DNA from 2 places in the Devosia yakushimensis genome. Region 2 is predicted to be linked to the other one. Evidence: predicted binding sites of a transcription regulator. Region 2 holds the regulator's gene; the other holds the start of a gene.
The links. Region 2 encodes LexA, which represses DNA repair genes until DNA is damaged. Its sites were predicted from a motif close to TGTTCNNNNTGTGTTCNG; they were not measured.
Positions count from the first base shown of each region.

Region 1: the regulator LexA is predicted to act here: its motif matches at 1,810-1,827, upstream of QQL79_RS13450 (PA0069 family radical SAM protein).

Region 1 covers NZ_BSNG01000001.1:2,773,915-2,778,123, reverse strand. The annotation lists gene QQL79_RS13455 (phosphotransferase family protein) at 1-519, opposite strand, end outside; gene QQL79_RS13450 (PA0069 family radical SAM protein) at 588-1,736, opposite strand; gene QQL79_RS13445 (DHA2 family efflux MFS transporter permease subunit) at 2,131-3,618, shown strand; gene QQL79_RS13440 (hypothetical protein) at 3,702-4,209, shown strand, end outside.
Region 2 covers NZ_BSNG01000001.1:1,364,531-1,368,739, forward strand. The annotation lists gene QQL79_RS06775 (IlvD/Edd family dehydratase) at 1-791, shown strand, start outside; gene QQL79_RS06780 (YybH family protein) at 842-1,192, opposite strand; gene lexA (transcriptional repressor LexA) at 1,222-1,935, opposite strand; gene QQL79_RS06790 (molybdopterin molybdotransferase MoeA) at 2,044-3,246, opposite strand; gene moaC (cyclic pyranopterin monophosphate synthase MoaC) at 3,243-3,725, opposite strand; gene trpC (indole-3-glycerol phosphate synthase TrpC) at 3,725-4,209, opposite strand, start outside.

The DNA of each region.
Region 1 (4,209 bases), 1.4 Mb from region 2:
TGTCCGCTCCGCCAGGCCCCGCAGGTGATGTGGCAAATGGGGCAGGGCGCCCGCCACGATGGTGTCCGCCGGTGCTATGGCCTCCGCCGGCCCCGCGCCCGCGGCCCGCAATTGCGCGGCGTCGATGGCATGCAATTGTGCGTAGAACAGGCCGAGTCTATTTGCCAGCCTGTCCCGCGCCGCCTCGGACAATTGCGCGTAATGTTCGGCCAGCAGGTGCTCGCCGGCCAGCTTGACGTGGCGCGAGAAAACGCGCGGCGTGTGATGCATCGTCAGTTCCGGCACGGGCATGTCCACGGCCGGCCCGATCACCGTCAGGAGCCGCGCCTCCATCAGCAGCGCATCTTCGGCATGGGCCTGGCGCGGAAACTTGAAGATCAGCCTGTCATCGACATCAACGGCCACACTGTCCCAGCCTTCATTCAACAGGCTGAACCGGCCGTCACGTGTCTCGGGATAGGCCGCGACAATGATATCGCGCAACTGTTCGAGATCGAGTGGCGAGGCGGCAATGGGCATGATTGTTCCGTGGTCCTGGACTTTGCGCGAGACTAGGGTGTTTCGCCCGCGCTGTCAGGCCGCGCCGCCTAAAACAGGCTCATCTGCTTGTCCTCAAGCCTGGGCGCCACGAAAAGCTCGGTGCGCAGCCCCGGCAGTTTGACGTCGAGCCCATAGCGCTCGCGCGCCTTGTCGAGACGCTGACGCAGCAATGTCGCATAGGGTCCTTCCCCGGTCATGCGGATGCCCCAGCGCGCATCGTAATCCTTGCCGCCACGCGTATCGCGCACCAGCGCCAGCACATGGCGCACCCGGTCGGGAAAATGCCGCAACAGCCACTCGCGGAAGATGTCGCGCACTTCCCCCGGCAGCCGCAGCAGGATCATCGAGGCACTCTTGGCCCCCTGCGCCGCCGCTGCATCCAGAATCCGCTCCAACTCCATATCGTTGATCGCCGGAATCATTGGCGAGGCAAACACCGCCACCGGCACGCCGGCCTCGCTGAGCAGCCGGATCGCCTCCAGCCGCCGGGCAGGGGAGGAGGCGCGCGGTTCCATCTTGCGGCTGAGCTTGTGATCCATCGTGGTCATGGAAATGGCCACCTTGACCAGGTTGAGCTTGGCCAATTCGGTCAGGATATCGAGATCGCGCACGATCAGCGCCGATTTGGTGGTGATCATCACCGGATGCCGGGTTTCCAGCATCACTTCGAGAATACCCCGCGTCAGCTTATGCTTGCGCTCGGCCAATTGATAAGGGTCGGTATTGGTGCCCATGGCAATAGGCTTGGGCCGGTAGTTTTTGGCGCCCAGCTCCGCTCGCAATGCTTCCACCGCATTGGTTTTCACATAGATATCGCGCTCGAATTCGATCCCCGCCGAATGCCCCAAAAAGGCGTGGGTCGGCCGCGCGAAACAATAGGAACAGCCATGTTCGCACCCCCGATAGGCATTGATCGAGCGTTCGAAGCCGATATCGGGACTATCGTTTGTGGTGATGATGGTCTTGGCGCGTTCAAGGTGCTCGACCGTCTCGAAGGCCGGCATGGATTCGGAGCTGCTCCAGCCATCATCGAACCCTTCGCGCACCTGCCGCTCGAACCGCCCGCTGCGATTGGATTGCGCGCCCCTGCCGCGATTGCGGCTGGGATCGACCAGCTCGCGCCGCGCCAGATCGGCGTCGCGGCTGCGGCTCAGCTTTTCCAGGGCTTCGAAAGACGGGGCCTGATAGAGGGCCATCAATGCTCTCCTTGCGCGCCGACTTGTCGAATCGTCGCATGGGTTAACGTGCAGTAAGACATAGCAGTTGCATGAGAACAAAACAAGAACTAGCGCCAATGAGAACAGCTGCGCTACCCGCTCGCGGGATGGCTGGCTTGCGCGGAAATGAGTGGACAGCAAACCCTTGCTCCCCTAAACGGTCCGGCCCCGCGTCTCAAACTGGCAATGGCGCGGCGTACTTAAGCGCCAGATTTAGTATTGACCCGCTTCCGCGGGTAATTTACTAAAGCAATCACTTCACTATTTTCGCGCAGCTGCTGACACGGCCTGTCACGCAATCTTTTTAGATGTGACGTCGAAATCCGCCGCCGCCATTCGTCGTTCCGGCGACATCCAGCCCTTGGGAGAGATCATGACCACCGACAATTCAACTTTCGCCGGTCCGGCGGAGCAGGCCGGCGCGCCGCAAGACCATGCTGCCCGTAACCGTCTGGTGATTTCCCTGCTGCTTGTTTCGGCCTTCGTGGTCATTCTCAACGAGACCATCATGGGTGTGGCGCTGCCCCATCTCATGGATGATCTGGGCATCACGGCGAGCGCCGCTCAATGGCTCACCACCGCCTTCATGCTGACCATGGCCGTGGTGATCCCGGTCACCGGTTTCCTGCTGCAGCGGCTCAATACGCGGCCGGTCTTCATCCTGGCCATGTCGCTGTTTTCGGCCGGCACGCTGATTTCGGCCATCGCGCCCGGCTTTGCCGTGCTCGTCATCGGCCGCATCGTGCAGGCATCGGGCACCGCTATCATGATGCCCTTGCTGATGACCACGGTGATGACCCTGGTGCCGCCTGAATCGCGCGGCAAGACCATGGGCAATATCTCGATCGTCATTTCGGTCGCCCCGGCCATCGGTCCCACCATTTCGGGGCTGATTCTGTCCGTGCTCGACTGGCGCTGGATGTTTATCCTGGTGCTGCCGATTGCCCTGGGGGCATTGGCGCTCGGCGCCAAGCGGATCGTCAATGTCACGACGCCCAAGGAAGCGCCGATCGACGTGCTTTCGGTCGTGCTGTCGGCCATCGGCTTTGGCGGCTTCGTCTATGGCCTGAGCGGTCTGGGTGAAGCAGCGCATCATCCGTCTCCGGTTTCGCCGTGGATTCCGCTGCTGGTGGGTGCTGCCGTCATCGCCGTCTTCGTGCTGCGCCAACTTTCGCTGCAGAAGCAGGATCGTGCCTTGCTCGATCTGCGCACGCTCTCTTCGCCCGTCTTCACCGTTTCGGTGGCGATGATGGCGATCCTGATGATGGCCATGTTCGGCGCCTTCATCCTGCTGCCCATCTACCTGCAGAACGTGCTGGGTCTTTCCACCCTGCAAACCGGCCTGCTGCTCTTGCCGGGTGGCCTGGTCATGGGGCTCTGCGCGCCGACCGTGGGCACGCTCTTCGATAAGTATGGCCCCGTGCCGCTGGTCATTCCCGGCGCTGTGCTGCTCAGCATTGCGCTTTGGGGCCTGACCTTCGTGCAGCAGGATACTTCGGTCTGGCTGCTGCTGGCGGCTCATCTGCTGCTCAGCATTGGCCTCGCGCTGATGTTTACGCCGCTCTTCACCGTGAGCCTGGGCTCGTTGCCGCCCAATCTTTATTCGCATGGCAGCGCGGTGATCGGTACGGCCCAGCAGGTTGCGGGCGCGGCGGGGACGGCGCTGTTCGTCGCCATCATGACGCTGCAATCGACCGGCCTCACCAATGCCGGCGCCGATCTCGTTGCCGCAACCACGGGCGGCATCCGCTCGGCCTTCCTCTGCGGCGCCATCATCTCGCTTGCGGCCGTGGCGGCGGCACTCTTCATCAAGAAGCCCGCGCCCCGCGCCATGCCGGCCGAGTTCGCGCCGGGACACTAAGCCGTCTCATCCAAGCACGGTCTTGAACTCATCCCCGTCGCCAGCCAAGCTGGCGGCGGGGATTTCATTTTGCGGAGGACAGCATGAACGGCTTGCTCGAGAGGATCGTGGCCGCCTCCGGCGTGCCGGACCTGGTGGATATCCTCGCCGCCCGCCTCAGCCCCACCGATCTGCAATCGCTGCTGCTGGAGGTCTATGACCGCCGCTCGTCCGCGCGCAGCCCGGCCGATCTGCTGGCCGATTACGAAAAGAGCCGCTTCTTCGGCGCCGCCAGCCTCGCCCCGGCCGACGCCGCCGAATGGGAGGCGGTGTTGAGCGCCAGCGCAGGGGATTGCCAATTCCTCACGCTCTCGCCCATGGCGCCGCTGGGTGCTTGCGCTGTGGTGGCGCCGGTTGGTCAATCCTGGTCGGTGCCCACTGTGCGGACCGGGGAAGTCGTATCCGACGCGACCAATGTCCTGGCGCTCGAAGCCGCCCTGCTGCGCCGGGCTGCGGCAAAGCGCGATCCCAAAAGCCAGGACATCGTTCATCTTGCCACAACCCACCGCGTGGTCCGGCCCCAGGCCTATGCCAAGCCCGGCCTATTGGCCC
Region 2 (4,209 bases):
AGCTGATGGGGCAGGGCCTGATCCGCGAGAATGCGCCGACGGTCAATGGCAAGACCATTGGCGAGAATTGCCGCAATACGCCGATCCAGGATGACAGGGTCATCCGGCATTTCGACAATCCGCTCAAGACCGAGGCCGGGTTCCTGGTGCTCCGCGGCAATCTCTTCGACAACGCCATCATGAAGACCAGCGTGATCTCCTCCGAGTTCCGCGATCGCTACCTCAACAATCCGGCTCACCCCGGCATGTTCGAGGGCAAGGCGGTGGTGTTCGATGGTCCGGAGGATTATCACCACCGGATCGACGATCCGTCGCTGGCGATCGACGAGAATACGCTGCTGTTCATGCGCGGCGCCGGGCCGATCGGCTATCCGGGCGCGGCGGAAGTGGTCAACATGCGGCCCCCTGATTACCTGATCAAAAAGGGCATTCACTCGCTGGCCTGTATTGGCGATGGCCGCCAGTCGGGCACGTCGGGCTCCCCCTCGATTCTCAATGCATCGCCGGAAGCGGCGGCGGGCGGCAATCTCGCCATCCTCAAGACCGGGGACCAGGTGCGGATCGACCTCAACAAGGGTACGGCCGATATCCTGATCTCCGACGCCGAGATCGCCACCCGGCGGCAGGAACTGGCTGAGGCTGGCGGATACAAATATCCCAAGCATCAGACGCCCTGGCAGGAAATCCAGCGTGGCATCGTTGGCCAGCTTGGCGACGGCGCCATTCTCAAGCCAGCCGAGAAATACCAACGGATTGCCCAGACTAATGGTGTTCCGCGCGACAACCACTAGGCACACCCAGCTCTTGAAGCAGAAAGGCCCGCCGATCGGCGGGCCTTTTTTTATTCGGGGAAGGCACTCAAATGCTCGTGCAGAATGCGCCAGATGCCATCCCGCTTGCCCAGGACGGTCGTCCCCCTGCCACTCCCACGGATGATCTGCCCCTCGAGAGTTGTTTGCCAATGAAAACTGTAGATGCAGCATGCTGCCTCATCGGCTTTGGCGATCCAACGCAGGTCTTGCAGCCAATATGTCTCATCAGCCAGGCGTTGCCAGGTGCGCTCGAAAGCGGCTCGCGCCGCTTCCATTCCACGATAGGAACCAGAGCTAAACCAAAAGGTCGCGTCATCGTCGATCAGCGGCGTTAGCAGCTCAAAGTCGTGCCGATTGATACGCTCGGCATAGGCTGCCATCACCGCCTCAGGCGTGGCGCGATCCACAATCAGTATTTTCGCAATAGTCCGACGAGCCGACCCTGGACCTTGACCCGATCAGGCGGAAAGATTCGGGTTTCGTAGGCGGGGTTGGCGGCTTCGAGCGCGACGGTGTTGCCCTTGCGCCGCAGGCGCTTGAGGGTGGCTTCCTCGTCATCGACCAAGGCGACGATGATTTCGCCGGTGCTGGCCGATTCCTGCTTTTTGATGAGGACGGTGTCGCCATCGAAAATGCCGGCGTCGATCATGGAATCGCCGCGTACTTCAAGCGCGTAATGTTCGCCCGCGCCCAGCATCTCGGGGGGGACCGAAATGGTGTGGGAATGGGTCTGGATGGCCTCGATGGGCGTACCGGCGGCGATGCGGCCCATGACGGGAATGGAGATCGGCCGGGCATAATCTTCGCCGGCGGATTTGCGGGCCGGCGGATTGGACACTTTGCCCAGCGTGCCCTCGATGACCGATGGCTCGAAGCGCGCCTTGCGGCCGCCCAGCGAGGGGTTCATCGAATCGGGGAGTTTGACCACTTCGAGCGCTCGGGCCCGATTAGGCAGGCGGCGAATGAAACCGCGCTCTTCAAGCGCGGTGATCAGGCGGTGAATGCCGGATTTGGAAGCCAGATCGAGGGCGTCCTTCATTTCATCGAATGAGGGGGGGATGCCGCTTTCCTTCATCCGTTCGTGGATGAACATCAGCAGCTCGTGTTGTTTGCGCGTCAGCATTGGCGGCCTTCCACAGGGATTCGGAACATAGGCAGAACGACTATACGTGTTCCAGTTATGTTCCGCAATATCCCCAGCGGCCCCATCGTGATTTTCTTGGCTAGACAGTCAAAAGGCGTCGATCTGGATGGATTCGACTGTCGATCCGGCGGGGGCGCCGGGGTCGAATTCTGGCTGGATGATCAGCATATCGGCGTTGGACAGGGATGAGGTGTGGCCGCTGTCAGTCTGGGAGATTGGCATCAGCTCGGGGCCGGTGGGCGTATGCACCAGCTGGGCGCGCATGAAGTGGCGGCGCGCGGAATTGGGCGGGGTGGGGCCGGCCAAAGGCAGGCGCCAATTGGGTTGTTCGGCATAGCCGAGCCATTTGCGCAGAGCCGGCTTGATGAAGACGGTGGCGGTGACCATGGCCGAGACGGGATTGCCGGGCAGGCCGAAAATCAGCGTCTTGCCGCGGGTGCCAAACATCAGCGGTTTGCCGGGGCGCATATTGATGCGCCAGAAATCCAGCGTCACGCCGAGTTCGAGCAGCACGTCCTGGACGATATCGTGGTCGCCCACGCTGGCGCCCCCGGTGGTGATCAGAATGTCCGGCTCGGCGGCGAAGATTGATTCGAGCTTGGCCCGCAGGGCAGCGCGGTCGTCGCGGGCAATGCCGTGGTCGGTGACCTCAGCGGCATAGGGGGCGAGCATGGGGGCGAGGCCAAAGCTGTTGGACGCGACGATCTGGTCGGGTGCGAGGGGCGAGCCGGGCAGCACCAGTTCGTCGCCAGTGGCGAGGAGGGCGATGCGGGGGCGCGTGGCAACCGTAAGCGCGGGGGCGTTGGCGGCGGCGGCTACGGCCAGCTGCATCGGGCCCATGCGGGCGCCGGCTTCGATCAGGGCATCACCGGTGGCGAAGTCATTGCCGATGGCGCGGATGCTGCGGCCGGGCTTGGGCTGTTCGGCGAAGGTCACCAGATTGCCGTTTGGCGTGGCTTCTTCCTGCATGATAACGGCGTCGGCGCCGGGAGGAACCGGGGCGCCGGTGAAGATGCGGACGCATTGGCCTGCGGCCAGGCTGCCGGGGAAACCGGCGCCGGCTTGCGATATGCCGATCAGTGTGAGGCGGTGGCCGGGAGTGATGTCGGCGGCGCGGACGGCATAGCCATCCATGGCGCTGGCATTGAAGGGGGGCTGGTCGTGGGTCGCGAACAGGGTTTGCGCCAGGACGCGGCCATTGGCGTCAGCCAGGACGACGATTTCGGGGCGTACGGCGGGCACGCGCGCGAGAATGGCGGCGATGGCGGCTTCGACGGGTAAGAGGCTCATGGTGTGCGTACGAAGTCGCCGGATTTGCCGCCGGACTTTTCGAGGAGGCAGATGTCGGTGAGGACTATGGCGCGGTCGATGGCTTTGGCCATGTCATAAAGCGTCAGCGCGGCGGTGGAGGTGGCAACGAGGGCTTCCATTTCAACGCCGGTCTGGCCGGTGGTTTCGGCTGCGGCTTCAATGCGGATGGCGGTGCCGCTCTCGGCCGAGATGTCGACGCTGACCTTGGTGAGCGGGATCGGATGGCAGAGCGGGATCAGCTCGGAGGTCTTTTTGGCGGCCATGATGCCGGCAATGCGGGCCACGGCCAGGGCGTCGCCTTTTTTGAGGGTCCCGCCCATAATGGCAGTGATGGTGGCCGGCTGGGCGATGACGCGGGCCTGGGCGACGGCGCGGCGCTTGGTGGAGGCTTTGTCGCCGATGTCGACGATATGGGCTTCGCCGCGCTCGTTGAGATGGGTGAGCCTGGCCTCGGCCATTAGCGGACGGCCTCGGGCGCGCCCATCAGCAGGGTGCGGGTGGCGGCGGCGACGTCGTCCTGGCGCATCAGGCTTTCGCCGACGAGGAAGGTGCCGATGCCGGCCTCCTGTTCGAGCTTGACCACGTGGTCGTGGGTCATAATGCCGCTTTCGCTAACCAGGAGGACATTTTTCGGTACGCCGATGGCGAGGTTGATCGAGGTGTCCAGCGTGGTTTCGAAAGTGCGCAGATTGCGGTTGTTGATGCCGATGAACTCGGCGCCCAGCGCGAGGGCACGGTCGAGTTCGAGCTGGTCATGGACTTCGACCAGGGCATCCATACCCCATTCGGCGGCGGCGTCGAGCAGATAGCGGGCCACGTCATCGCCAATGGCGGCGAGGATGACCAGGATGCAATCGGCGCCCCAGGCGCGGGCTTCGGCGACCTGATAGGTTTCGAACAGGAAATCCTTGCGCAAAACCGGGAGGCGGGTGGCGGCGCGGG